One region of the Halobacillus sp. B23F22_5 genome, then DNA from elsewhere that is predicted to be linked to it. Evidence: predicted binding sites of a transcription regulator. Region 1 holds the regulator's gene; the other holds the start of a gene.

Region 1 (15,331 bases):
CTGAAGAATATCAAGGAAATGTCGTTTTCCTGCACCAAATTCAAAATGGAGCAGCAGATGAAAGCTATGGCATCCATGTAGCTAAGCTTGCGGAATTGCCAGATTCCTTGATTGCAAGAGCGACAGATTTACTGAAAGAGTTTGAAACAGGACCAAAATATGAAGCAACCGTCAAAGAAGCAGACGAAGAACAGCTGACCTTTTTCCAGGAAGAAGTACGTGAGTCTAACCAGCAAAAAACGCAACCAGAAGAAAGCCGACTGGTTGATCAGCTCACTAAGCTGAATTTAATGGAAATGACGCCAATGGAAGCGATGAATCATCTTTACCAGCTTCAAAAGCAAGTGAAACGATAAGGAAGGGGGAGGACCATGGGAAAAATCAAACTCATGCCCGACCATCTGGCCAATAAAATTGCGGCAGGGGAAGTTGTTGAGCGCCCTGCATCCGTAATTAAAGAACTGGTCGAAAACAGCATCGATGCCAACAGTAAATCCATCAAGGTAGAATTAACAGAAGCCGGGCTCGAGCAAATCAAAGTAACAGATGATGGGGACGGAATGATAGAAGAAGATTGCGACCATGCTTTTTTTCGGCATGCCACCAGTAAAATCCAGGATGAAAATGATCTTTTCCATGTCAAAACCCTTGGGTTCCGCGGAGAAGCATTAGCAAGTATCGCAGCAGTAAGCCGATTATCCATACAGACGTCTACAGGCGAAGGAGCCGGTACGAGATTAGAGCTGGAAGGCGGAAAATTGATCAATAAAACAAAAAGCGATGCCCGCCAAGGCACAGAAATCATCGTCAATGATATCTTCTTCAATACTCCTGCCAGGCTGAAGTATATGAAAACTATCCATACCGAGCTCGGGCATATCACTGATGTCTTGAACCGGATGGCTTTGGCTCACCCTGATGTGAAATTCGTCTGCTTTCATAATGGCAAGCAGCTTTTCCAAACTTCGGGACGAGGGGACTTGCTTCAAGTGATCGCACAAATCTATGGAATGGCGACAGCCAGAAAAATGATCCCGGTAGAATCATCGTCTAAAGACTTCCGTGTGTCAGGATATATTGCCAAACCCGAAGTGACCCGTGCATCACGCAATTATATTTCCACTATCATCAACGGCCGTTATATCCGAAATATTACGTTGAACAAAGCGGTAATGCAAGGCTATCATACCTTGCTCCCTATCGGCAGGAATCCTTTGGTGGTACTCACTATCGAGATGGATCCCATTCTCGTCGATGTCAATGTTCATCCGGCGAAGCTTGAAGTCCGTTTCAGTAAAGAACAAGAACTTTTTGAATTGATTAAAACTACCATTCAATCCGCTTTTCGAAAAGAGACATTAATACCAGAAGCCCCTGAGCAAAAACGTCCTGTAAAAAAAGAACAATCTACCCAGGCAACGTTTCAATTTTATGAAGAGCGCGAGCAGGAAGCACACCAGCAAAGGGAAAATTCCATCGATCATTTGCTTCAGTCTGCTGCCGGTCCAGAAGAAAGCAACCCAGCCCCATCAAAAGACCAGGCGGAATTTACAGAGACACAAAATGAAGTCATAAAAGAGATGCAAAATCTTGGTCAGACTTCAGAGTCACCAGTGATTACAGAAGATGATAAGGGAAGCGATTCGGAAAGAGTACCAGCGATGTATCCGATTGGTCAGCTGCACGGCACGTATATATTGGCACAAAATGAAAAAGGTCTTTATATCGTTGATCAGCATGCCGCTCAGGAACGGATCAAGTATGAATTCTTCACCGAAAAATTAGGAATCGTCGAAAATGAAGTACAAGAGCTGCTGGTACCGATCACTTTTGATTTTTCCAAGCAAGAAGCACTGCGGATTGAGGAGCATGCGGAGGAATTGAAAAAAGTAGGTATCTTCTTTGAGCCTTTCGGAGAAAACAGTTTTATCATCCGGTCGCATCCTAATTGGTTCCCGAAAGGATTCGAGGTGGAAGTCATCGAGGAGATGGTGGAGCAGATTATGGCTGATGAACGCATCGAAATCAAAAAACTTCGTGAAGAAGCAGCTACCCTCATGTCCTGCAAGCGATCGATTAAAGCCAATCATTATTTGAATCAGCAGGATATGTTCCGCCTGCTTGAAGATTTGAGAAAATCTACTGATCCTTTCACCTGTCCTCATGGGCGGCCGATTATTGTCCATTTTTCAGAATATGAAATGGAGAAGATGTTCAAACGAGTCATGTAACTACGTCAAACTGAAGAACTCCTGGTTCTTCAGTTTTTTATTGCAGGCATACCATTAAGGTTTACCCATGTCTTATGCTAAAATAGCAAGGTGTCTAAAAAATAGATTCTTTTAAATCTCCATGTTGATTTTACAGTTAAAATTCCCTTTTCCAGAACACTCAGTTTCGAGATTTTAGGTTGCGGTTATGGCGGCTGAAAATAGTTTGCTTTTGGAATAGAAAATACGATTATTTCAGCATTGTAATAGGTTCCTCGCAAATCATGGAAGTAAATATAAAGGCGATTTCGATAATCTTTTTCGGTAAAGGGAGTAGGAGAAGGGTGAGACTCCCGCGGGAGAAGGAGCTAGGAGAGATCCCACAGGGCGATAGCCCGAGGAAGCTCGCCAGTTCCCCCGCAGGAAAGCGAATCCTTCTCCAACGACCTTAAACTCCCAAAATATATCGAAATCAAGTCTTCGACTTTTCGGCCCTTTAGTGGAATAAGCTTCTTATGGAAATCAACAACAACGTTTAAGAGAACCAAAAAAGGTTAGGGGGATGAAAATGGTATTGAAGCTCAAAATAGAAAGTGATAGAACCCAATCCTGGCAGACGGAAGATTTATATGATGAAAAGAATAGACGAAAAGATATCACAAAGCTCTTCGAAGCCGCCAATGCCTATTATCAGGGAAATGATAAGACATATGCTTCAATAGAAAGAGAAGTCGAAGATTTGGATGAGTGGAGGATAGGTTTGGAGAATCTAATCAAACAATCTTACCATATAGCAAAACGGGAAACGGATGATAATCCTGCTTTGCATGCTATTAATGATGTTGCTTTTCAACTATTAGTCGTCTACATCAGTGACTATTTTAAAAACGAAAATGCTCAATATAATCATTTTATAGATAATAAGCATACCTTTATCGGAGCTAGACTGCTGATTAAACAGGATGAAACAATCCGTTATGACGATGTCATGAAAGAAGAAGATCTGGAAGCAGTAGAGGAGGAGTTGACTCGTTACGAGCGGCTGATAAGTGCACAATTGTTGGCACAGCACCAAATCGTTTATCAATTGATTAAATCGGTGCTATTCAAATACAAGTTAACCCATCGACAGTAGGGGAGAGGCAGCAGGGGGGCAGCAATCACACAATTTACATAATATAGTACAGGTTATCTGTCTATTTTTTCGATTGTCTGATGAACTGGAAAAAGTTCAACACCTGCTTAATCTCTTCCTGTGTCAATTCCTCCCATACATAAACATAGAAGAAGTCAGTTTCATCAAACCCTTTATCCGCCAGCACATCGTTGATTTTTTTTAAGATGTCAAAGGGTTGATCACTTCTCCCCAAGAGATAATCGGTGGTACAATCCAGAGCGTCGGCGAGATCGAGAATGTTTTGCAGACTCGGTGTTGTATAACCGCGCTCCCAGTTTGAGATGACTTGTGATGACTCTCCGACTTTTTCGGAAAGTTTTTTTTGTGTCCAATTGTGATGAATACGAAGAAATCGAATACGTTCGGCCGTTATCATAAATCACCCCTCCTACCGCTATATTTTATCATGATAGCAGGCGATAGGGTACTTGTTTATAAGATATAACGGAAACCGTTATCATAGAAATAACGTTTTTCGTTAGCTGTGGACAAAGAAAACGTTTACACACACCTAACGGGATACGTTAGTTTATGATTAACCGAATCCGTTAGTGGATAACTGAATCGCTAATAAATCAAGGGTTAGGCTATTTAGTCTTCATTATGTATAATGTTTGTATAACATCTGGTGTGAATGAAAGGTGGATAACTTATGAAACCCACGGTTGTGTCCGTCGTTGGACCGACAGCGGTAGGTAAAACTAAATTAGGTGTAGAAATAGCAAAGCGTTTTAATGGGGAAGTGATCAGCGGCGATTCCATGCAGATCTATCGCGGCATGGATATCGGAACAGCAAAAGTATCCCGGAAGGAAGCGAATGGTATACCGCACCATATGATTGATATCAAAAACCCCGAGGAGTCCTTTTCAGTTGCTGAGTTCCAGGAAAAAGTGACTGCTGCTATCGAAGATATATTATCTCGAGGTAAGTTACCGATTATCGTTGGAGGGACCGGGCTTTACATACAGTCTGTCCTATATAATTTTAACTTTTCCAAACAGAAACGAAGCATCGAAATCACGGAACGTTTGGAGGCTGAGCTTCAAGAGAAAGGAAAGAACGCTCTGCATCAGCGCTTGGCCGGAATCGATCCGGAGCAAGCGGAAAAAATCCACCCAAATAACGAAAGAAGGTTGATAAGAGCCTTAGAAATCTATGAGAGCACAGGAATGACCATGTCTCAATATCAAAAGAACCAATCAAAGGAATCGCCTTACCAGCCGATCCTTATCGGGCTCGAAATGGATCGTGAACGTTTATATGATAGGATCAACCGGCGTGTGGATACGATGATGGAAGAAGGATTGCTCGAGGAAGTACAGTCCTTGTATGAGGCTGGGTTGGAGGAAGCTCAATCCATGAAGGCGATTGGCTACAAGGAATTCATCCCTTATCTGAAGGGAGAGTATGGTTTAGAACAGGCAGTCGAATTATTGAAACGCAACTCGAGGCGTTACGCAAAACGCCAATACACCTACTTCCGAAATAAGATGGATATACGTTGGTACACGGTCTCTGAGGAGGATTATCTGGAAAAGTTTCAAATAATTTTAGGTGATTTAGCAGGAATGATCGAACAGACATAGAATTACATGTATTATAGATAGAAAAGAGGAGGAAGATTCATGGCTCAATCCGTTAATATTCAAGACACCTTTTTAAATCAGCTAAGAAAAGACCGCGTTCACGTAACCGTCTTTCTACTCAACGGCTTTCAATTGAGGGGGAGTGTCAAAGCGTTCGATAATTTCACAGTTTTATTGGAGACAGATGGAAAACAGCAGCTTATCTTCAAACATGCGATCTCAACATTTGCGCCCGCTAAAAATGTTTCTTTAGATAAAGAATAATAGGCAGTAAAACGGACGTCCCAGGCGTCCGTTTTTTGGTGGAAAAATATCCCCTTCTCCCTGGGCGTTTGTCACACTTGCAGAGGAATTTACGTATAGTGTTAAGGAATAAGGGGTGATCCTATGAGTTCCCAATCGATGACTAACCAACAAGGTCAAATCAATATCATATTGCGAGATCGTAAGGAGCAGGTGGCTGAAAAAGCAGCAGCAAATACGGCTGCTAAAACGAAAGCGGATCCCTTCCGTATCATTGATGATCATTTGGATTCGTTCACCGGAATGTCTCGCTTGAGGGAAAAAATAAAAGAAATCTATGCACAGGTTTTGATTAAAGAAAAACGGAAACAGGCTGGATTGACTACAGAAAGCCAGGTGCTCCATATGATGTTTAAAGGCAACCCTGGAACCGGCAAAACAACAGTAGCTCGTGCATTGGCGAGTATTTTTTATGATATGAATCTGTTATCAAAAGGGCATTTTATTGAGGCTGACCGCAGTGATTTAGTAGGGGAATATATCGGTCATACGGCACAGAAAACGAAAGACTTGATCAAAAAATCTCTGGGTGGCGTCTTATTTATCGATGAGGCTTATTCGCTTGCCCGGGGTGGCGAAAAGGATTTCGGGAAAGAAGCAGTAGATACAATAGTGAAATGTATGGAAGATCATCATAATGAATTTATTCTTATCCTGGCGGGATACCCTAAGGAAATGGCACGGTTCCTTTCTTTGAACCCAGGCTTGAAATCTCGTTTTCCGATTACCCTTGAATTTCCGGATTATTCTCCTGGAGAATTATTGGAGATAGCTATCGATATGGTCGTCATGAAAGATTATAAACTTTCCAATGAAGCCCAATGGAAATTGAAGCATCATTTTCAACAGTTATTACAGCGTAGCCCTTATAACTTTTCAAATGGCCGTTATGTCCGCAATATCATCGAAGATGCTATCCGTAAGCATGCGATTCGGGTGATCCATTCCTCTTTGCAGAACAAAGAGGCATTGATGACCCTGGAAGCGAAAGATATTATATTTGAAGAAGGTTGGGGATGATAATCATTATCCAAGCTAATGATCTTTTGATATGATGGTAGGAGATACCGTCCATGGAAAGAGGTAGAAATAATGGCAGAAAAAGAACAGGTAATATTGGTAGCACGAGCTGAAACCAGACAGGATGATAAGCGGTTCCATTCCTCGTTGGAAGAATTGCAATCACTTACCGAGACAGCTGATGGTGTAGTTAAAAACACCTTTATTCAAAAACGGGACCGCGTCCATCCTGCTACTTACTTAGGAGAAGGAAAACTGCAGGAAATCAAAGCTTACGCTTCTGAAAATGAAATCGATCTAGTTATCTTCAATGAAGAGCTTTCCCCAGGTCAGCTGAAAAATATCACCGATAGACTGGAAGTACGAGTCATTGACCGCAGCCAGCTGATTTTAGATATTTTCGCCCAGCGCGCCAAGACGAAAGAGGGTAAGCTTCAAGTGGAATTAGCCCAGCTTCAATACCTGCTTCCACGGCTTGCCGGACAGGGGACTGAATTGTCCCGACTGGGGGGCGGAATAGGGACAAGAGGTCCTGGGGAAACAAAGCTCGAGAGTGACCGCCGCCATATCAGACGCCGGATAGATGATATCAAGAAGCGGCTTTCTACAGTTGTGAAGCAGCGTGAACAGTACCGGAAAAGGCGTAAGGAAAACAAAGCTTTCCAGATTGCGATAGTCGGTTATACCAATGCCGGAAAATCAACGTTTTTCAATCGAGCGACAGAAAGTGACTCCTTTGAAGAAAACCTTTTATTCGCTACGCTGGATCCGTTGACCCGCCAGCTTCAGCTGCCTTCCGGATTGCAAGTGCTTTTAACAGATACTGTGGGGTTCATCCAGGACTTGCCGACAACACTGATTGCCGCTTTCCGATCTACTTTAGAAGAGGTAACCGAAGCCGATTTTATCCTTCATATGGTGGATGCTTCTCACCCGGATCATGAGCAGCATGAAAAGACAGTATTGAAACTGTTAGGTGAATTGAAGGCAGACCATTTACCGATGCTTACCGTTTACAATAAGATAGATTTATTATCCAGCGATTTCATTCCGCATGCTTTCCCGTCGATTACGGTAAGTGTGCATGATCCGATTGATATCAAACGTATTCAGGATAAAATAGAAGAAACATTGATGAAAGAATGGGACAGCTACCATACTTTCATTCCTGCGGGTGATGGAAAACAACTGCAGCGTTTGAAAGGAGAAAGTATCGTTTCCTCGTTTCATTTTGATGAAGAGAGAGAAGGATATGTTTTGGCCGGAGCCATCCATCCAGACCACCCAATGAAACATCAATTATTATAAAAAGGAAGTAACGACTACTATGAATATCGAAAAACTTGCAGCTCAATCAGAAGAACAAATCCGCCCATTGCATACCACTATTCAAACGATTGTGGAGACAAATCAACAAAGGGTGTTAGAAGCTTTCCGCCGTTTGAGGATTTCAGACAGCCATTTCAACCCTACGACAGGGTATGGCTACGATGATTATGGACGAGATACACTGGAGGAGCTTTATGCTGAAATATTCGGCGGAGAAGACGCATTAGTGCGGCCCCAGATCATTTCCGGCACCCATGCGATTACCACCGCGCTGTTTGGGGTGTTGAGACCCGGGGATGAATTGTTATATATTACCGGCAATCCTTACGACACACTTGAGCAGGTAGTCAGCGGGTCTAACAGAAAAGATGTAGGATCCTTGAAAGACTACGGCATCAACTACCGGGCCATCCCGCTTAGTGATAAAGGCGAAGTGGATATGGAGCAGGTAAAATCCTCGATTCATAAAAAGACAAAGGTAGTCGCCATCCAACGCTCGAAAGGGTACGCGGACCGACCGTCTTTTTCAATCGCTGACATTGCCGAAATGATTCAGGAAGTCCGCTCTATTCACCCGGAAGCAATCATTTTTGTAGATAATTGTTACGGAGAGTTCGTAGAAACAGAAGAACCACCCCATGTCGGGGCGGACTTGATTGCAGGGTCCCTGATCAAAAATCCCGGTGGTGGAATTGTGCGTACTGGGGGATACATAGCCGGCCGGAAAGATTTGATTGAATTATGCAGCTATCGACTGACAGCTCCGGGCATCGGGAAAGAAGTCGGTGCCAGTCTGAACAGTCTCCAGGAAATGTACCAGGGGATATTTTTGGCGCCTCACATGGTCGGAGAAGCCTTGAAGGGTGCTATTTTCACTGCGAATTTGTTAGAGAATGCAGGATTTACGACCACTCCCCCCTTTGATGCAGCTCGTACAGACTTAATCCAAGCTGTCTCTTTCGATACAGCAGAACAAATGGTAGCTTTCTGCCAGGCTATCCAAAAATACTCACCAGTCAATTCCCATGTCACCCCATACCCGAGTGCTATGCCTGGGTATGAAAGTGATGTCATCATGGCGGCAGGCACATTCATCCAGGGGGCGAGTTTGGAATTGACGGCAGACGGACCAATCCGTCCACCATTTATGGCATTTGTGCAAGGCGGACTTACGTATGAACACGTGAAGATTGCTGTGAAACTTGCTCTCGGAGAAATCATTGAGGCAGGTTTCCATCAAATCGAAATAGGGTAAAAGCTGAGATGGAGAAGTTCATTTCAGTTTTTTTAATTTTATATGTAAGATTTCTTAACATCTCTTGACACATGATGTTTCATTGGTATAATTAAGGTATCACATTAAAGGGAGGTAGCGATCGATGAGTGATGAAATTAGACGTTCGATGCCGTTATTCCCGATTAGTATAGTCAAATCCTTGACAGACCTGTCAGCCAGGCAGATCCGTTATTACGAAGAACACGATTTGGTCCATCCAGCGAGATCAGAAGGAAATCGCAGATTATTTTCCTTCAATGATGTTGATCGTCTGCTTGAAATAAAAGCATTGATTGAAAAAGGCATCAATCTTGCAGGAATCAAACAGGTTCTGTCGATGCAGGAAGCACCTGAAAATGAACCGATGAATCAAGAGCAAGTCGAAGAAATCCACAATGATCTTTCTGAGAAAGAGCTTCGCCGTATGCTCCAGCAGGAATTATTGACAGCTGGAAGACACGGTAAATCATCGTTAAGACAGGGAGAATTATCACGATTCTTCCATTAAAAAATAGGAGGAAAACTATAAATGGGATTAACTAGAAAAGAAATTTTTAAAAAAATTGAAGAAGAAAACGTAAAATTCATTCGCCTACAATTCACAGACATGCTTGGAACTATTAAAAACGTCGAAATTCCTTTGAGTCAGCTTGATAAAGCATTGGATAATGAAATGATGTTTGATGGATCTTCTATCGAAGGTTTCGTTCGTATCGAAGAATCTGATATGTACTTAATTCCTGACCTCGAGACATTTGTGGTCTTCCCTTGGACTTCCGAAAAAGGTAAAGTGGCACGTTTTATCTGTGATATCTATAATCCGGATATGACACCTTTTGAAGGGGATCCACGTTACATTTTGAAAAAGAACCTGCAAAAGATGGAAGAACTTGGATTCTCCGCTTTCAATATTGGTACTGAGCCGGAATTCTTCTTATTCAAGCTTGATGAGCGCGGCGAACCATCCATGGAGTTGAATGACAAAGGTGGCTATTTCGACCTTGCACCGACTGACTTAGGTGAAAATTGCCGTCGCGATATCGTACTTGAATTAGAAGAAATGGGCTTCGAAATTGAAGCATCACACCACGAAGTAGCACCAGGACAGCACGAAATCGACTTTAAATATTCAGATGCAGTCAAACACTGTGATGATATCCAAACTTTCAAATTGGTTGTAAAAACAATTGCCCGCAAGCACGGACTGCATGCTACATTCATGCCTAAACCGTTATTCGGTGTCAACGGTTCCGGAATGCACGCGAATATGTCCTTGTTCAAAGGAAAGCAAAATGCATTCTACGATACAGAAGGCGAGCTTGAACTATCAGACGTTGCTTACCAGTTCACTGCAGGTATCATCAAGCACGCAACAAACTTCACAGCTATTACGAACCCGACCGTAAACTCCTACAAGCGTCTTGTTCCTGGTTATGAAGCTCCTTGTTACGTTGCATGGTCAGGACAAAACCGTAGTCCGTTAGTTCGTGTTCCAACTTCCCGCGGCCTAAGTACCCGTATCGAAGTACGTAGTGTCGATCCTGCAGCGAACCCTTACCTGGCAATGGCTGTATTGTTGGCAGCAGGGTTAGACGGTGTGGAAAATAAGATGGAAGCACCAAAACCGGTCGATCGCAACATCTATGTTATGAACAAAACAGAACGCGAGAAGAACGGCGTACAAGATCTGCCAGCTACTCTATATGATGCGTTAGAGCTGCTTAAGCAAGATGAAATCTTAGTGAACGCACTTGGCGAACACTGTTTTGAGCACTTTATCGAAGCGAAAGAAATCGAATGGGATATGTTCCGTACACAAGTCCACCCTTGGGAACGTGAGCAGTATCTATCCGTATATTAATAAGCATCCCCCTTGGTACTATTGGTATCAAGGGGGTTTTTTATTTTAGCGTATTATCTTCATATTTAAGTCCGTAAAAAAAGCCATTGATTTTTTCATCAATGGCTTCTTTCATTATTAAAAGATTACATTCTAACTTGATTTAACACCAGCCGAGGTCACAATCAGTAACATATTGTTTGATATCTGTTATTTTATGCATGCGATAGATTTTTCCGTTATGATATTTAAAGCCCTCTGACATTTCATAACGATTCTCTTGTCCAGACATGAGAATCCGTCCGATTTTTTCTTTATAGAGGTAGAGATTCATATTTCCTTCTTCTAACTTTCCATTGATACTATCTGTTATATCCACCATCTGCAATTCTTCTTTTCTCATTCCATTCCTCCTTATTAGAATCTTGATTCAAATAACGTAAATAAATATATAAATGGTATTATAATAATTTTTTCAGGTAAAATCAACACATATTCAGAATATATAGATTTTTCAGTTAATTAGTCCTGTATACTTTATTGAAATATCGTTCTATGCTTTTACGCTGGGGCAGGCAGGTTTAAGTTGTTGTAAATGCATTGTTAAAGAATGTTAAGAAGCCCAAGACATGCAGGACTAATAGAATCCCCTGTCAAAATTGTTTTCGAAAGGAGATGACATGCATGAGTTTTACTCGCCATTCGAAATCAATTACCAGAGAATTAGAATCGATTATGAAAACCAGGAGAGGTGAAGAGGTTCTTACCTTTATCACAGAATTTGGATTTGTTCAGGGTATACCAGGGGAGTTAAAAGAAAATCGACACAGCGATTTGAAACATCGGTCTGATAAGTCAGCATGTCGTTATAAACCTTACAATTTCACGTATGTAAAGGAAGTTATCATACATTCTTTTGAAGGTGAGTTAATTAAAGTGGATCATTTGGTTATTTATGATGAGCAACTTATTGGTATTATGCCTGGTAAACTGTTTTAGCCAGGGAAATAAGAAGAGCCCTGTATCCCTTCCCGGGATACAGGGCTCTTCTATTTTTATATAGAGATTATGATCAGTGAATTGCTCTATATAAACCTACGACTTTACCCAGAATCGAGACATCATGCAGGATGATCGGGTCCATGGTTGCATTTTCCGGCTGCAGGCGAATGTGGTTTTTCTCTTTGAAGAAGCGTTTGACTGTCGCTTCTTCATCTTCTGTCATGGCGACGACGATTTCTCCATTTTGAGCGGTTGGCGTCTGTTTTACAATTACCATGTCTCCATCAAGTATACCTGCTTCAATCATACTCTCACCTTCGACAACAAGGACAAAAGTGTTTTCTTCCCCAGCTAAATTTTGTGGTAAAGGTACATATTCTTCAATATTTTCAATAGCAGTTATCGGCGTACCAGCGGTTACTTTACCAATAACAGGAGCATAGGATGCTTCGCTCCTTGGAATGTTTTGTTCTTCCTCTAATTCTAACACTTCGATGGCTCTTGGTTTCGTTGGGTCACGTCGGATGAATCCCTTTTTTTCCAGCCTCGCAAGGTGTCCATGAACAGTAGAACTGGATGCCAATCCGACAGCCTGGCCAATTTCACGCACGGAAGGTGGATAACCTTTGGCGAGGACTTCCTCTTTTATGAATTTCAATATTTCCTGTTGCCGTTTCGATAATTTACTCATATAAGCACACCTCGTACATATGTTTTTATTAACCACATTGTACCATGATGATTTCAACAATACAAACATTCGTTCGAATATACACTTGACAGGAACGAATGTTCGTATATAATTATAACTAACAAACGCGAACAAAAGTTCTGTATGGAGGGGTTAAAATGTTTGATAAACTATCTAAATTGGACATGACTTATATTATTCTTTTCATTTTGAGTCTGGTATTTTTATATGCTGCGATGTCCATAAGCAGCTAAAATGGTCTATGTAGTTTATTGTTCGTATTAACACGCAGAAAGGGTCGCAGACATGAAAGTAATAATCTATTGCAGAGTCAGTACAGAAAAAGAAGCTCAAGTTACTTCTTTAGCGAGACAGGAATCGGAGTTGCTTGCCATGGCAGAACGAGAGAACATGGAAGTGATGGATATAATTAAAGAGCAAGCGAGCGGATATGAAATTGAACGTGAAGGTGTTTTTCAAATGCTGGACCGTTTTTCTGAAGGAAAGGCAGAGGGTTTACTGATCCAGGATGAGACTAGGCTGGGGAGGGGGAACACGAAGATTGCCCTGTTTCACCAGCTTCAAAAAATGAACGTACAAGTACTGTCTTTGACACATCAGGGAGAATTGCAATTGTCAGAGTCAGATTCGATGGTGTTGCAAATCGTCGGGATAGTGGAGGAGTACCAGCGGAAAATCCATAACCTCAAAATAAAGCGCGGAATGAATAAAGCGATGGAAAGGGGTTATAACCCGGGTGACAACCTTACCAATCAGCATTTGGCAAGGGGACGGGAAAGGATTGAGTTTCCGATTGAGGAGGTTGTCCGGCTTCGTAATAATAAACTGACTTTCGAGGAAATCGCTGCTACGTTACGCGGGCTGGGCTATGATGTTTCAAAGGCCACGGTCCATAGACGCTACCGGGAATACACCTCGCTTGAAATAACAGCTGATAAAAGTTAATATATAATGAAGACAAGGGTCTAACGGCACTTGTCTTTTTAGTTCAGGGCTCATAAAAGGAGTGTGTCAATATGTTATCCAAAGAAAAACTTAATCGTATAAACGAATTAGCCAATAAATCAAAAAAAGAATCGTTGACTGCAGCGGAAAAAGATGAACAGCAAAAACTACGTAAAGAATATCTAGGCAACGTACGTAAGTCCTTTAAAAACCAACTGAAGAGTATGAAGGTAGTCGATCCGGAAGGCAATGATGTAACACCGGAAAAAGTGAAGCGGATGCAGCGTAATGAAAAAAAACATTAATCTTCCCCATACAGCCGTACATAATAGTACGGTTGTTTTTTGTTTAAATTTCCAATGCAAGGGAAAACTTCAAAAGTAAAATCTTAAAATCAGGTGACAATGCTTGTCTATATCCCATTTTCATTATAGGATTATAGATGGTACATAATGCAGAGCGAGAAAGGGGATTATTCCATGTCAAACACAATCGAACAGACATCTATCAACACGATACGGACATTGACAATCGATGCCGTAGAAAAAGCTAATTCCGGCCACCCAGGTATGCCGATGGGGGCAGCTCCAATGGCTTATACGCTTTGGACGGAGTATATGAACCACAACCCTAAAAATTCAAACTGGTTCAATCGTGACCGTTTTGTGTTATCAGCAGGACACGGTTCCATGTTGATATACAGCTTGCTTCATCTTTCCGGTTATAACGTTACCATGGAGGATTTGAAAAATTTCCGTCAATGGGGATCCAAGACACCAGGGCATCCGGAGTTTGGTCATACGGATGGTGTAGAGGCAACGACAGGCCCATTAGGTCAGGGCATTTCCATGTCCACTGGTATGGCAATGGCTGAAGCGCATCTTGCGGCCAAGTATAATACCGAAGACCATCATGTAGTCGATCACTATACGTATTGTATCTGTAGTGATGGAGACTTGATGGAAGGCGTTTCCCAGGAATCTGCCTCTCTTGCAGGCCATCTTGGACTTGGAAAACTAATCGTTTTATATGATTCCAATGATATTTCCCTTGATGGAGACTTGAATCGTGCTTTTTCTGAAAGTGTAGAGGGTCGTTATAAGGCATATGGCTGGCAAGTGATTCGTGTAGAGGACGGAAATGACACAAAAGCTATCAGTGAAGCGATCAAAGAAGCCAAAGCTAATACTGATCAGCCGACCATGATCGAAGTAAAAACGGTCATCGGCTATGGTTCTCCAAACAAGTCAGGGAAATCTGATTCCCATGGTGCTCCATTAGGGGAAGAAGAAGCCAATGCAGCAAAACAACATTATAAGTGGGAACATGATGAGGCATTCCATGTACCTGAGGAAGTTTATCAGGACTTTAAGGAAAAGATCCAAAAGAACGGGGAACAAAAAGAGTCCGAATGGAAAGCATTACTTGATGAATATAAAAACGCGAACCCTGAGTTGGCCGCAGAACTGGAATTGGCGATGAAAGGGGAACTGCCGGAAGGATGGGAGAAGTCCCTTCCTGCTTATACCGAAGAAGATAAGTTAGCAACACGTGCTTCTTCAGGAGAAGCAATCAACGCATTATCTGAAGCTATCCCGTATTTCTTTGGTGGTAGTGCTGACCTTGCCGGTTCTAATAAAACAGCTGTAAAAGGTGAAGATGATTTTTCCAAAAACAACTATGCCGGCAGAAATATCTGGTTCGGTGTACGTGAGTTTGCAATGGCAACAGCATTGAATGGCATGGCGTTACATGGCGGCTTAAAAGCGTATGCTGGAACATTCTTCGTGTTCAGTGATTACATGCGTCCGGCCATCCGTCTGTCAGCGTTAATGAATTTACCAGTGAACTATGTCTTCACTCACGATTCAATTGCTGTCGGTGAAGATGGTCCTACTCATGAACCAATTGAACAGTTGGCATCACTTC
Region 2 (15,331 bases), on a different contig from region 1:
CTGACTTGCTCCGGGTAGATGAAGCTTTGGAAGCACAACAAATCAAACAGACTAAAAATATTAGAGAAACAAGGAACCAGCAGCTGGTCGATGACTGCCTGGATAACCTTAAAGAAGCAGCCAGGCAGGAGAAGGAAAATTTGATGCCGTATATTCTTGAAGCTGTCAAAGCTTATGCGACCGTTGGAGAAATTGCCAACGTACTAAGAAAAGAATTCGGTGAGTATACGGGGATGTAAAAGGGGGAGTACTGACATGAAAAAACAAATACGTGCATTAATTGCTAAACCAGGTTTAGACGGACACGATCGCGGTGCATTGATCATTGCCCAGGCTTTGAGAGACCAGGGAATGGAGGTTATCTATACCGGCTTAAGGCAATCGCCAATTCAGATTGCACAGGCAGCCATTCAGGAAGATGTCGACGTTGTCGGTTTATCTTCCTTATCAGGTGCGCATAAGTCATTGTTTCCAAAGGTTGTACAAGCATTGAAGGATAAAGGTGCGGAAGATATTCCTGTCATTGGGGGCGGAGTTATTCCTGCTGAGGATATCCCATATTTAGAGGACCAGGGAGTAGCTAAGATATTTACTAGTGGGACGCCGACAGAAGAAATCGCTAAATATATCGAAAAAATGGTCGATCCGAATTCGAGCCTGGTTGCTGCACCAAAGAAAATCGCTCACATAGGAATTGCAGTCAGGCAATTAGAAGCGGCACTTCCGTTTTATCAGGATGTGCTTGGTTTGAAACTGGAAAATGTAGAAGAGGTAACCTCAGAACAGGTTCGAGTTGCTTTTCTTAAGATTGGCGAAACAAGACTTGAGCTGCTTGAACCGTTAAGCGAGGATTCTCCGATCCATCAGCATATTGAAAAGCGCGGGGAAGGAATCCATCATCTGGCACTGGAGGTCGATGATATTACCGAACGCTTAAATCAATATAAGGAGAGCGGCGTAGCATTGATACATGATACCCCGAAAACAGGCGCGCATGATAGCCAAATTGCGTTCCTTCACCCGAAAGCCGGACACGGCGTCTTATATGAGTTATGTCAGCACAGCGAAAAGGAGTGAAGCATCGATGGATATTTATGATAAAATCAGTGAACTTTATGATAAACGCAGACAGACAGAACTTGGTGGCGGGGATGAACGGATAGAAAAACAGCATGCGAAGGGGAAAATGACAGCACGAGAGCGTATAGATTATATGCTTGATGAAGGTACTTTCATCGAATTGAACCCATTCATGGAGCATCGTGGTGACAGCTTTGGGATGAATGGCCAGCCTGCACCTGGAGAAGGAGTGGTGACCGGCTTCGGTAAGATTGATGGAAGGGAAGTTTATTTGTTTGCCCAGGACTTCACTGTCTTCGGAGGAGCACTTGGCGAAATGCACGCCAAAAAGATTGCTGCAGTTATGGATTTGGCAGTGAAAAATGGCACCCCTTTCATAGGATTGAATGACTCCGGCGGTGCTCGTATCCAGGAAGGGGTTTCTTCCTTGGATGGTTACGGACATGTTTTTTATAGAAACTCCATTTATTCTGGTGTCATACCACAGATTTCTGTCATTATGGGACCATGTGCTGGTGGCGCTGTCTATTCTCCAGCTATTACTGACTTTGTCATTATGGTAGAAGAAACGTCTCAAATGTTCATCACCGGACCGAAGGTAATCGAGACCGTTACCGGAGAGAACATATCTTCAGAAGACCTTGGGGGAGCGTATGTCCATAATTCAAAAAGTGGTAATGCCCATTTAAAAACGCACGACGAAGAAACAGCACTGGATGCTGTGCGTCAGCTGGTAAGCTACCTGCCTTCCAATAATGAACAAAAGCCGCCTGTACTGGAATTGGAGGAAAAAGAAGATTACCGTCCGGATATCACCGACAAAATACCATTCGATCCGATCCGTCCCTATGATGTCCGTGTTGTAATCGATGAAGTTGTCGACCCTGATTCTTTCTTTGAAATCCATAAAGATTTTGCCAAAAATATCGTGGTCGGTTTCGCGAGATTGAAAGGACAGACAGTAGGCCTCGTATGTAATCAGCCGAAGTATATGGCTGGAGGGCTCGATATCGATTCCAGCGACAAAGCGGCACGATTCATCCGTTTCTGTGACTCATTCAATATTCCACTCATAACTTTCGAGGATGTAACCGGATTCTTCCCGGGGATTAAACAGGAGCATGGCGGAATAATAAGACACGGAGCGAAGATTTTATACGCCTATTCAGAAGCGACTGTACCTAAACTTACGGTGATTACACGGAAAGCATACGGTGGTGCTTATGTTGCTTTGAACAGTAAGTCGATCGGTGCCGATTTAGTGTATGCATGGCCAAACGCGGAAATCGCGGTTATGGGACCTGAAGGTGCAGCGAATATCATTTTTGCCAAAGAAATCAAGGAAAGCGAAAATCCGGAAGAAACAAGACAGAAAAAAATCAGTGAATACCGGGAGCGTTTCGCCAACCCTTATGTCGCTGCATCGCTTGGTATGGTCGATGATGTGATCGATCCTCGTGAAACCCGTACTACCTTGATCCAGGCGCTTGATATGCTCAAAAATAAAAAGGAAGAACGGCCGAAGAAGAAACACGGCAATATTCCACTGTAAAGTTAAGGCAGCCTGAAACTGCTTCCGTTGACAGTTTCGGGCTGTTTCGCTAACGTACTAATAGGATCGTACATAAAGGAGGACATACGAATGGTAACTGTAAATAAAGAACGTCTGCTTGAAGAATTCCTGGAATTGGTCCAGGTCGATTCCGAGACAAAAGACGAAGCGAAAATCGCTAAGGTACTGAAAAAAAAGTTTTCTGATCTTGGTTTGGAAGTGCTTGAGGATGATGCTCGTAACCAAACCGACCACGATGCCAACAACCTGGTCTGTAACCTTAAAGGGACCAAGGACGGCGTCGATACGATTTATTTCACATCCCATATGGATACTGTCGTTCCAGGTAACGGTGTCACCCCATCGGTTGAGGATGGTTACATCGTAACCGATGGGACTACAATTCTTGGGGCGGATGATAAAGCTGGACTAGCAGCCATGCTTGAAGCTATCCGTGTGTTGAAAGAAAATGACATCGAACATGGGGACATCCAGTTTGTCATTACAGTAGGAGAAGAAAGCGGTCTTGTCGGTGCAAAAGCACTTGATGCTTCCTTGCTGAAAGCAAAATATGGTTATGCGATCGACAGTGACGGGCAGGTTGGTAATATTATTGTAGCCGCACCGACACAGGCAAAAGTGAATGCCATCGTAAAAGGGAAGACAGCTCACGCGGGTGTAGCGCCGGAAAAAGGTGTATCCGCAATTACACTTGCTGCTAAGGCGATCGCAAAGATGCCACTTGGACGAATCGATGATGAAACAACCGCTAATATTGGACGTTTTGAAGGCGGAAAGCAGACGAACATCGTATGCGACCACGTGGAAATATTAGCAGAAGCCCGTTCTCTTGTTCCTGAAAAAATGGAAACTCAAGTAGAAAAGATGAAACAGGCTTTTCATGATACAGCTAAAGAAATGGGCGGCGAAGTAGACGTGGACGTGACCGTTATGTATCCTGGCTTTAAACATCAGGCAGGGGACAGGGTAGTGGAAGTGGCTCGAAGTGCTGCCAATAACATCGGACGGAACAGTGAATTGCTTCAGAGTGGTGGCGGCAGTGATGCGAATATCATCGCTGGTCACGGGATACCGACAGTTAACCTGGCAGTAGGATATGAAGAAATCCATACAACCAATGAACGCATGCCAGTCGCTGAGCTCGAGAAAGTCGCAGAGTTTGTGACTGCAATCATTCAGGAAGCGGCAAAAGCATAATGCAATGAATCGATCATGCCAACACAGCATGGTCGATTTTTTGGTTTTATACCCCGGGACATCCAGATTCTGGAGGGCCTGGGGTAGGAGTCGAAGTTATTTGCATTCCCATGATATAATGGAAGAACAAAAGTTCGTAAAGGAAGGATTGCCATGTCAAAATGGTACCCGAAAAATGGCAGGGTCATTTTTCATGTGGATATGAATAGCTTCTATGCCTCAGTTGAAATGGCATTCGACCCTGGTTTGAAAGGGAAACCGTTAGCGATTGCGGGTAATCCCGAAGAGCGGAAGGGCATTGTCGTAACGAGCAGTTATGAAGCAAGAAAACACGGGGTAAAAACAACAATGCCTCTGTGGGAAGCGAAACGGCATTGTCCAGACTTGATCGTCATGCGGCCGAATTTTGATAGGTATCGTACGGCTTCCAAAGAAATGTTCAAAATCTTAGCAGATGTAACAGACATAATCCAGCCAGTATCGATTGACGAAGGCTATATGGATATTACCGACTGTGAAAATCTCGGGTCTCCACTTGAAATAGCCGACCGGATACAGGAAAGAATTGCTGAAGAGCTGGATCTGCCCTGCAGTATCGGAATAGCGCCCAATAAGTTCCTAGCTAAAATGGCTTCTGACATGAAGAAGCCTATGGGTATCACGGTGCTTAGAAAGCGTGATTTGCCTAAAAAATTATGGCCATTGCCAATAGAAGAAATGTACGGGGTAGGAGAAAAAACTGCAGAAAAGCTTCGAAGTTATAAGATAGAAACGATTGGTGACCTGGCTAATTATGATGTCTTCAAACTGAAACAACTGCTTGGCATTAACGGAGAACGATTGAAAAATCGGGCCAATGGCCAGGATAACCGGCCGGTTGACCCGGATGCTGTTCATGAATTCAAAAGTATCGGAACATCCACTACCCTGGCCCAAGATACAACCGATGATATGGAAATCCGTCAGGTGCTGAGAAGGCTTGCGAATAAAGTGGCTGCCCGTATGAGCGGCAAGAAAGTGCTGGCGAGAAATGTACAATTGATGATTCGCTATCATGATTGGAAAAATGTCACAAGGAGCAGACAATTAAAAGATTATATCCATACTTCAGACGATATTTTTCATATTGCTTCCAGATTGTTCGATGAACATTGGAACCAGGAACCTGTCCGGCTGCTCGGCATAACCGCTGGAGATTTGGCAGAACAGAGAGAAGTGACTCAGCAGCTCGATATTTTCAATTATGAACAATATGCAGAAAAGGAAAAACTTTATAAAACGATAGATGATTTGACCGAACGTTATGGCAAGAACCCGTTCCGGGATCTATCGAGCACGGTGAATGACTCTCACAAAGTCAGCACCAGTTTTCAAAAAGACTTTTTAGATGATTATAAGAAATAATGACTGCATTTAGAGGGTGATACAAAAATAATGTATCTCCCTCTTTTTAAAGCGGGAGATTTATACAAGCTACACGTAAAGAGAAATCCACACATTGGTACCACAACTTTGTAATATTAAGGTTTCTCAACTTCTTTATACAAAATTACCTGAGAACCACTTGGATCAGTTTCAAATGTTTCCCCGATTGAAGAAAATCCTATTCTCTCATAGAAAGGCTGAGCTGCCGTTTCTGCAATACACCAGATGTATTCGACATTGCCGTGGTATAAGATACGATTTGCTTTGTGCAATAACGTTGTAGCAATTCGTAGGCTTTGATCTTGATTAGGTACTTCCAACCCTCTGAGGCGAAATTGTTTTTGAGAGTGAATGGCATCCGTTGCTTCCATGTAAAAGGATGCGATCCCTTCCAGCTTCTGATTTTCAAAAGCGCCTAAATGAAAAGTGGTGTCCAGATGATCTCCATGATAGTGACATTTTTCTATGCTTTGGTTTTGACTGAGGGACTTGTTCCGGATCCTGTAAGTATCTTCGGCTGAAATTTCTTTCACGGTTATCACCTTATCATCCTCCTGATTCTGTGTTTTCCTTATTGCTTATCGTTTAAGATAATATCATTGGAGGAACTTCAAAAGAGCATCCCTGACCTTAGAAGTTCTTTCTTTTATTCCACATATGAAGCCAACCGTGGCGGATAAATGGAGTTTATAGAACCTAGAGCTAGTCTATCAAAAGATAGAAGAAAATGCTTCCAGCCAGACTTACAGCAGGAAGTAGAGATTATTGCAGGAATTTTATAAAAAAGAATCGAATTATGCAACTTGAGATAAAAATAAAAAAATTGAATTGATTTTACGAAATGAAGATAAAGGGGGAATTGGGTGACAAGAAACCGTATAGAAGTAAAAGGGATGGAAGTAGATGCTTTTACCCGTTGTCGTCATTATCATAGTGAAGTCGATATCATTGCTATCAAGTTTCACTGCTGTAAGGAATATTATGCTTGCTACTATTGTCATAAAGAGAAAGCAGATCATCGTGAGACAAAGTGGCCCAGGGACCAATGGGAGGAACAAGCGATCCTATGCGGAAATTGCAGCCGCGAATTGACCATCAATGAATATATGTCCGTTTCTGGATGCCCGGAATGCCAGCATCGTTTCAATGAAAAATGCAGTAACCATTATCCGTTATATTTTGATATGAAAAAGTAAATATATCAGCATAAAAAAGCAGTCGGTGAATAAACCGACTGCTTTACAAATGATATCAACCTGTGTTCCGGAGACCTGCTGCAATACCGCTGATGGTAAGGAGTACTTCGGTCAGCAGACTTTCTTCCCTGCTTTCTGTTTCACGTAACTCTTTAATCAATTCCACCTGCAAGAAATTCAATGGGTCGACATAAGGATTACGCAGCCGCACAGAATCCTGGATGGTCACTTGTTTATCGAGGAGTTCCTGATCTCCACTGATTTTCAGAAGAATATCCTTGGTTTTATTGTATTCTTCCACGATATCATTATAGATCCGGTCGCCAAGTTCTTTATCATTGACGAGAGATTTATATTGATCTGCAGTTTGGATATCAGCTTTCATCAATGCCATTTGCAGATTATCAATGGTTGAACGGAAGAAAGGCCAATTTTCATACATCTGCTGCAAGGTGGCAAGGTAGGAGTCCCCTTGCTCTGCATAGCTTGTCAACCCGGAACCTGCAGCATACCAGGCAGGAAGCAGTTGACGGTTCTGTGTCCAGGCGAAGACCCATGGAATCGCACGCAAGTTCTCAAATTTGGAACTGTCTTTCCGCTTCATCGGGCGGGAACCGATATTCAACTCACTGATTTCTTTCAGCGGCGTCGCTTCATTGAAGTAGGTAAGGAAATCTTTATCGCCGAAAACAAGTGATTGATATTTTCTGAGTGAGACCTCTGAAATCTCTTCCATTGCCTTTTCCCATGTTTCTTCCCGGTGGTGTCCTTGTTCCGATTCTGTAGAAACATGCGCTGCACCTTCCACAAGCGTAGAGGCTGCTTGTTCAAGGCTGCGATAAGCGATGTCCCGGATCAGGTAGCGGGAGGACAATACCTCTCCTTGCTCAGTAATCTTTACACCATCGCCCAACGTTTCTGCAGGCTGGGATAGGATACTTCGATTCAATGGGCCACCGCCCCGGCCTAGTGATCCACCACGCCCATGGAAGAATTTAAGACCGATGTTATAGTCTTTAGCCATATCATGGATTTCCTGTTGTGCTTTATAAAGTTTCCAGTTAGCGGTCAATGTCCCACCGTCTTTACTGCCGTCAGAATATCCTAACATGACTTCCTGATGGTAATTGCGTTGGCCAAGGTGCTTGGAATAAGCATCCATATCAAACAAGGTCTTTAATATTTCCGGTCCTGCAATCAAGTCATCTACGGTTTCCAGTAAGGGAGCGACATTCAAGCTGCTTTCTACTCTTCCATCTGGATGAAGACGATAAATCCCTGCCTCTTTAGCAAGTACCAGCACTTCAAGTAAATCACTGGCTGCCTCTGTCATACTCACCAGATATACTTCGATTGCCCGATCCCCGAATTCACGATGAGCTTCACGGATCAAGTTGAAGACCTTCAACATTTCCTGTGTCTCTTCAGAATAATCCTCATCAAGTAATGTGATAGGTCGGGGGTCCTCTAAAATACCTTCCAAAAGTTTAATTTTTTCCTGTTCATTCAAGGAAGCATAGTCTTCACAGATACTCACTTTCTGCAAGATTTCCTTAATGGCTGCTTCATGCTCACCACTATGGTTTCTGATATCCAATGTGGCAAGGTGAAAGCCGAACAACTGCACCTGGCGAACAAGCTTACGGAGCATTTTCAGTTCCCGCTGATTAGGCTGATGGCTATTGACGCTTCGTTGAATCATGTATAGGTCATCTAATAATTGTTCGGAAGAATCATATCCGATTTCTGATTTTCCAACATTACGGAGACGTTCTAATATAATCGCGAATTTACGGCGATAAATTTCTTTTTCGACGCGCCATTTTTTATTACTTGGAATGATTCTTTCCTCTTCTTCTACAGAAGCAATCAATTCATCGGTGACAGACACTATTTTAGTAGAGTGGCTGAACCGTTTCATCAGCTCTACCAGGACTTCTTCATACTTATCTAACACTAGATCCCGTTGATTTGTAAGGGTTTGCCAGGTGATTTCTGGAGTGACATTCGGATTGCCATCGCGATCCCCGCCGATCCAGGACCCAAAACGAAGGAAGTTAGGGATTGTCCAGTCTTCCCCTGGGTAGCTCTCTTCCAGGCGATCTTCCAATTCCTGGTGAATGTCAGGCAGTACATCAAATAACGTTTCATCGAAGTAATAAAGTCCATTTCTTACTTCATCCATGACAGTCGGTTTCCGTTCACGCAGTTCATCGGTCTGCCACAGGACAGTCACTTCATTCATTAAGCTGTCTTGTAATTGTTCCCGTTCATGGGCAGTAAGTTGAGGGTTATCGAGTTGTTGCAAGATTGTAGCGATCCGTTTTTGAATTTCCAAAACGGTTCGTTTTGTCGCTTCAGTCGGATGGGCAGTAATGATCAGTTCTAAAGATAATTGATCGAGGACCTCCTGGATGACTGAACTGGATATTTCGTTTTTGCGAAGCGCATCGACTGCACTTTCTAATGAAAACGGTTGAACTCCATGGTCTTCACGAAGCTGGTACTCTCTACGCCGGCGAACACGGTGGTTTTGTTCGGCAATGTTGACTAAATGGAAATAAATTGAAAATGCGCGGATGACTTGGGAGCGCATCGGGGGATGGAGGTTTTCGATTTCTTGCTTCAATTTTTGGTAAGTTGCTTCCTCTGGGTTGCTCCTCAGGTCTTTTGAATATTGACGGATGGTTTCTACTTTATCAAAAAGCTCTTGTCCGCCATGATGAATCAAAATATCACCGAGCATATTACCCAGTTCACTTACGTCACGTCGTAAGGGAACAGTATGATCATTGGATTGTCTAGTTGTGCTCATAGTTTCACCTTCCTGTAAATTCTTAGTGTAGACGACCAATTTTGGTCGACGTATGGTTTCTTATGTTATCAGAATTTTTAGGATAGTCAAATCTACTAACCTGATAAGTCATAACCAATCTAATTTGTTGAGAGTTTAAACTATCAAAATTTTTAACGTTTCTCCACTATTAAGCTTTAGGCTGGTAAATAATTTCATAAAAAGTAAAAAACTGCTTCTCAAATCAGAAAGTTTGCTATATACTTTAACTGTACTAAGGATACTAATACAGTTAATACGGTTTCAGATCGGAGGGAAATAGCCATGTTTGATTTGGATTTACGAAGCAGAAAACCGATCTATGAACAACTAGTCGAAAAGTTCAAAGAACTGATCATAAAAGAAGTACTGCAGGCAGATGAAAAGCTTCCTTCGGTTAGGACCTTGGCCAGGCAAATGACAATCAATCCCAATACCATTCAAAAAGCCTACCGGGAGTTAGAATCGCAAGGATACATCTATTCGTTGAAAGGAAAAGGAAGCTTTGTGCAAGCCTCTTCTGAAAAAGCCGGTCAGGAAGAACTTATCAAAGTAAAGGAAAAGTTGAAGGCAGCTATTTCAGAAGCCCTTTACCTTGGAATGGCCCGCGCAGATATAGAATTGCTGCTTCAAGAATTAGATGAATCGACAGGGGAGGAATAATCGATGATAAAACTTCAGGAAGTAAATAAGACTTTCCATAAGCAACAAGTGCTTCATGATATAACATTTCAAATCAAGGACGGTTCGATCTACGGCCTTTTAGGTTCTAACGGAGCAGGGAAGACCACTTTGCTGAAAATCATTGTCGGCATTTTAAAGCAGGAGAAGGGGAGTGTACAAATCGAAGGACAGAAGGTGTTCGAAAACACCGACGTGAAAAAGCGGATGATTTTCATTCCTGACAGCCTTTATTTTTTTCCGCATTATACCATTGAGCAAATGGCAAATTTCTATCAGAATATCTATCCTTCCTGGAATCAGGAACGATTTGTGCAGCTCAAGGAGATGTTCGGACTTAATATTAAAAAAAAGGTCAGTCAATTTTCGAAAGGGATGCGCAGGCAGGTAGCATTTTGGCTCGCTTTATCCGCCATGCCGGATATCCTCGTGCTGGATGAGCCATTCGATGGGTTGGACCCGGTAGTGAGAAGGAAAGTGAAAAATCTGCTGATTCAGGATGTTGCTGATCGGAAAATGACCGTAATAATTTCTTCTCATAACCTGAGAGAGGTAGAGGATATTTGTGATTATGTCGGTATATTGCATGAGGGCTCCATCTTACTGGAAAAGGATCTGGATGAACTGAAAGCGGATATTCATAAAGTTCAGGTCGCTTTCAGGAATCATGTTCCTGCAGCATTGAAGAACGAGTTGTCCATTCTTCATGAAGAAAAGCGTGGAAGTGTACGTCTGTGGATTGTCAGAGGAGCGGAAACAGAAGTTTCAAAGATAATTGAATCTTACCAGCCTATCGTCTATGATTTGCTACCGCTTACATTAGAAGAAATTTTTGTCTATGAAATGGGAGGTGCCGGTTATAATGTGGAAAACATCCTCGTTTAAGAAGGAAGTGACAAAACAGAACTTCAGGAGCGTTGGCTGGATAGGAATCATTTACTTGATCGGATTGCTATTTGCCATGCCGCTACGAATAATGACGGAGTTGTCCAGTGACCGTCCGTTTCAATTCTTTCATGAAAACGGATTATTCCAGATCAATTTTGAGCTACAGCAGGTGATGATAATCGTTATTCCTGTTTTACTTGGGATTTTTCTGTTCCGCTACCTGCAAGTGAAAGAAACGTCAGATTTTGTACATAGTCTGCCGCTCAAGCGTACGGAACTCTATCATAATAACGTTTGGAATGGGATTGTCATTCTGGTGGCGCCGATTATCATCAATGCGGCGGTGATGACTATTCTCTATATTAGTTTTGATTTATCTTATGTATACAGCTTGGAGGACATCTGGTACTGGCTTGGCGGGACACTCAGCGTTACGCTGCTATTATTTTTTGCTGCGGTTTTTGTCGGAATGGTCACGGGTCTGACTGCACTCCATGGTGTTCTGACCTATATCATGCTGCTATTCCCGGCTGGAATCACTGTACTACTTTACTTTGCTATGAACCAGTTTTTATATGGATTTTCTGAAAACTACTATATGGATCAGAATCTGCATCAGCTCTCTCCTCTCGTCGATTCTTTGAATTTGTATAACGCCTCATTGCCGGCCTCCCGCATGTACGTCTACCTGGCTATTGTGGCTGCGTTTTATGGATTGGCATGGAAAATCTATCAGCATCGGAATCTGGAGATGGCGGGGCAGGCAATCGTATATGGAGTGCTCAGGCCTATCTTTAAATATGGGCTTACGCTTTGTATGATGCTTGTCGGCGGTTTGTATTTCCATAACCATGATACTGCATGGATGATTTTTGGGTATATGGTCGGAGCGATGATCGGTTATGCGATTGCGGAAATGGTTCTGCAAAAGACATGGCGGGTGTTTGGCGCCTGGAAAGGGTTCATCGGCTATGTAGCTGCTGCAGGACTTGTCTTTTTACTGTTGCAGTTCGATCTTACCGGGTTTGAACAGCGGGTTCCTGCTGCGGCCAGTGTTGAGCGTGTCTTTATAGGGGAAGGGTCGTATAGCTATCAGAATAATCACCCCTATAATGAGTCCGGTTATTTGAATGAAAACGAAAATATCCAGGCTGTAACGAAACTGCACAAGCAAATCATTTCATCCGGTTCAGAGGAGTATCAAATCGGAAGAAGAAATCTCTTTCTTGCTTATGAGATGAAAAACGGTGAGACAATGGTAAGAGAATACATGATTCCTGAACAGGACTACCGGGCTTACTTAGATCCGATCTATGAATCTCTTGAATATAAAGCATTGAAGTATCCTGTTATGAAAGTGGAACCGGAAAATATCGACCGGATCCGGTTTTTTACCGAAACGGGCAAATCGGATGAACTGGTCATCGCTGAACCGGATGAAATTAAAACATTAATGTCCCGTTTAAAACAAGATTTGCAGGCGGAAACCTATGAAGACATGATCCCTTCCTTGGGAGATCGCGGAGATATCAGCTTTATGCTGGAAAGCGGGATGGAGATATATATCCCAATGAAACGCTCCTACGATCAGCTGAATGAATGGCTGAAACAAAAAGGGCTGTATGAAGAAGCAGTATTGACAGACCAAGATGTCTCCAAGGCAGTGATTGTTCATCAGAATGAACCGGGTGGTCCGATTTTCAACGAATTCAAATCAGCTGCTGCCTCCAATGAACATGTCTGGACTGTGAAAGACAACAAAAAAATCAAATTGCTGTTAAACAGCAAGGAACACCAGGGACAGGGCGGGTATTATGTCGGTATATACCCTAAAGGTGGAGAGCCGATGATCTATCGGATATCGGAAGATTTAGTAGCGAGGGTGGTCAATTAAGTTAGAAAGAAGGGATTTCTGTGGAAGGGCTGGCATATGAAGAAATTTATACAATCAATTATCCGAAAGTTTATGGTGCGGCATTACGTGTAGTCAAGAACCCCTATCTTGCAGAAGAAGCTGCTCAGGAGGCTTTCATAAAAGCATACAACAACAGAGAAAAGCTTCAGGATATCAATAAGTTGGCAGCCTGGCTTGGCCAGATTGCCACAAGGACAGCGATAGATATATGGAGAAAAGAAAGAAAAAAGCTGATGGTCCCACTTGATGACTTGATTGAAGGCAGTCATCAAGCTGCCATCGGCTGTGATGGAGTGGATAAAGAAGTGGAACAATTAATCAGTCACCATCAACTGATGGAAGAACTTAAACACCTTGCTCCGAAGCTGCATGCAGTATTTATGATGAAATACTTTCACGGAATGAAAGAAGTTGACATAGCCGAGCACCTGGAAATTTCCATTTCTGCTGTAAAATCAAGAGCATATCGAGCCAGAATGTCCTTAAAGAAGAGACTGAGTCAAAAGGGCAGCCCGTTGTCGACTTGATAATATACAAAAGAGTAAAAGACCATCTGATCCAGGGTTACGATCAGACGGTCTTTTCTTTTGTTCGTCTTACTTCAATAACTTTTTGATGATTTTCAACCCTGCTTTCGAGCCTGGATAGCGGAAGCTGTAGTCAAATTTGGTCGTTTGCCTGGTGATGCTCTTTTGGTGGGTAAATGTATTAAAGCTTGCTTTCCCGTGATAGGCACCCATGCCGCTGCTCCCGACCCCGCCGAATGGAAGGTAGGGGTTTGCGATATGATAGAGTGTATCATTGATGCATCCGCCCCCGAAAGAAAGGGTTTCGGTCACATATTTCTGATCCTTTTCTTTTTTACCGAAATAGTAGAGTGCCAGCGGCTTTTCGTGATCTTGCAGGATCTCCACAGCATCGGATAGATTTTCGTAAGTAAGCACAGGAAGGATTGGTCCGAAAATTTCTTCTCCCATGACTGGGTCATCCCAACTGATATCATCCATGACAGTCGGTTCAATCATCAACCGCTCCCTGTCACTGCGTCCACCGGTGACAACCTCGCCATTATCCAAAAAGCCAGTCAAGCGATCAAAGTGGCTTCTGGATACTATACTGGTGAATTCTGTATTCTCAAACGGATCCTTTCCATACATAGACTGGATATGTTTTTTGATTTTCACGAACAGCTTGTCTTTTACATCTTCGTGGACAAATAAGTAATCAGGTGCTATGCAGGTCTGTCCTGCATTGGTGAATTTGCCCCATACAATCCGCTTTGCTGCCAGGTCGAGTTTTGCGTCTTTATGGACAATAGCGGGGCTTTTCCCGCCAAGTTCCAGGGTTACAGGAGTGAGGTGTTTGCTCGCTTTTTCCATGACGATTTTTCCGACCGGTATGCTGCCTGTGAAAAAGATATAATCAAAACGCTGGTCCAATAATTCCTGGCTGGTTTCTTTTCCGCCTTCTATCACGGTAAGTAAACCGGGTTCGAAGGTTTCTGCAATCATTTCCTCCAACAGGGCAGAGACGTTCGGGGTCAACTCGGATGGTTTCAGAATCACCGTATTACCAGCTGCGATTGCACCGATGATCGGAGCAATCGCAAGGTTGATCGGATAGTTCCACGGGGCGATGACAAGTACATTACCATATGGTTCTTTTATGATATAGTTCTTAGATCCCTTGTGTGTTAGGGGAGTTTTCACATAGATTGGTTCCATCCATTCTTCCAGATTCTTTATATGATCATCAAGCTCACTATAAAGGAATCCTACTTCAGTCGCAAAAGCTTCATATTCCGATTTGTTCAGGTCGGTATAGACTGCTTCAAGTATTGCAGGCTCCCATTCTTTCAACATTTTTTTCAGTTTCTTCAATTGATCCAAACGGAACTCGTAGGGTTTCGTATGACCTTGCCGGAAAAATCCTTTTTGGTCTGCTAACGATTTTTGAATGATTGACATGGATCATACCTCCTTACTTATTAGCTGGCACGGGGTGTTCATAAAAGTCATGGGCAATGACGGTGTTGGGAAAAATCTCTCGAGCTTCCCGCAACAATTCCTCCGCCTCCTCACCTTGATATCTGGAGGAAATGTGACTGAGGATCAATTGCTTTGCATCAGCGAGTTTGGCAAGTTGTGCTGCCTGGCGATTGGTCGAATGGAAGTAGTCATATGCCAATTGCTCATCTGCTCCAGCAAAAGTAGCCTCATGAACCAGGATGTCAGCATGCTTCAAATCGTCTGCCAAACTTTCGAGGTAACGGGTATCACCAAGAATGGCTATTTTGCGTCCACGCTTGGAAGGCCCGATGAAGTCTACACGTTGTATGACTCGACCATCAGAAAGTTCTGTCGCTTCATTTTGTTTGATCCTTTGGTAGATAGGGCCAGGGGAAACGCCGGCTTCCTTTAGTCTTTCAGGAAGTAGTTCTCCAGGCTGGTCTTTTTCCTGAATAATATAACCGAAGCTTTCCAGCCCGTGCTCAAGTCGAATGCTTTTTACTTGCAGTCCATCATCCTCGTAAATAACGCCTT

Evidence for each region. Region 1 encodes LexA, which represses DNA repair genes until DNA is damaged. Its sites were predicted from a motif close to CGAACATATGTTCG; they were not measured.
Region 2: the regulator LexA is predicted to act here: its motif matches at 3,974-3,987, upstream of ACGTN9_RS04495 (DNA polymerase IV).

Annotation. Positions count from the first base shown of each region.
Region 1 is NZ_JBIEKI010000004.1:93,405-108,735, reverse strand. Features, by position in the region: gene mutS (DNA mismatch repair protein MutS) at 1-356, shown strand, start outside; gene mutL (DNA mismatch repair endonuclease MutL) at 372-2,231, shown strand; gene ACGTN9_RS07575 (hypothetical protein) at 2,779-3,345, shown strand; gene ACGTN9_RS07570 (helix-turn-helix domain-containing protein) at 3,407-3,763, opposite strand; gene miaA (tRNA (adenosine(37)-N6)-dimethylallyltransferase MiaA) at 4,040-4,975, shown strand; gene hfq (RNA chaperone Hfq) at 5,015-5,239, shown strand; gene ACGTN9_RS07555 (AAA family ATPase) at 5,363-6,298, shown strand; gene hflX (GTPase HflX) at 6,371-7,606, shown strand; gene ACGTN9_RS07545 (methionine gamma-lyase family protein) at 7,626-8,882, shown strand; gene ACGTN9_RS07540 (MerR family transcriptional regulator) at 9,007-9,411, shown strand; gene glnA (type I glutamate--ammonia ligase) at 9,433-10,764, shown strand; gene ACGTN9_RS07530 (YusG family protein) at 10,907-11,146, opposite strand; gene ACGTN9_RS07525 (hypothetical protein) at 11,428-11,742, shown strand; gene lexA (transcriptional repressor LexA) at 11,816-12,436, opposite strand; gene ACGTN9_RS07515 (YneB family resolvase-like protein) at 12,743-13,402, shown strand; gene ACGTN9_RS07510 (DUF896 domain-containing protein) at 13,474-13,707, shown strand; gene tkt (transketolase) at 13,882-15,331, shown strand, end outside.
Region 2 is NZ_JBIEKI010000002.1:226,288-241,618, forward strand. Features, by position in the region: gene ACGTN9_RS04475 (acyl-CoA mutase large subunit family protein) at 1-239, shown strand, start outside; gene mce (methylmalonyl-CoA epimerase) at 256-1,077, shown strand; gene ACGTN9_RS04485 (acyl-CoA carboxylase subunit beta) at 1,085-2,632, shown strand; gene ACGTN9_RS04490 (M20/M25/M40 family metallo-hydrolase) at 2,723-3,850, shown strand; gene ACGTN9_RS04495 (DNA polymerase IV) at 4,004-5,254, shown strand; gene ACGTN9_RS04500 (GNAT family N-acetyltransferase) at 5,371-5,817, opposite strand; gene ACGTN9_RS04505 (CHY zinc finger protein) at 6,139-6,471, shown strand; gene ppc (phosphoenolpyruvate carboxylase) at 6,527-9,286, opposite strand; gene ACGTN9_RS04515 (GntR family transcriptional regulator) at 9,590-9,967, shown strand; gene ACGTN9_RS04520 (ABC transporter ATP-binding protein) at 9,971-10,870, shown strand; gene ACGTN9_RS04525 (DUF6449 domain-containing protein) at 10,848-12,767, shown strand; gene ACGTN9_RS04530 (RNA polymerase sigma factor) at 12,788-13,315, shown strand; gene ACGTN9_RS04535 (aldehyde dehydrogenase) at 13,385-14,755, opposite strand; gene rnz (ribonuclease Z) at 14,769-15,331, opposite strand, start outside.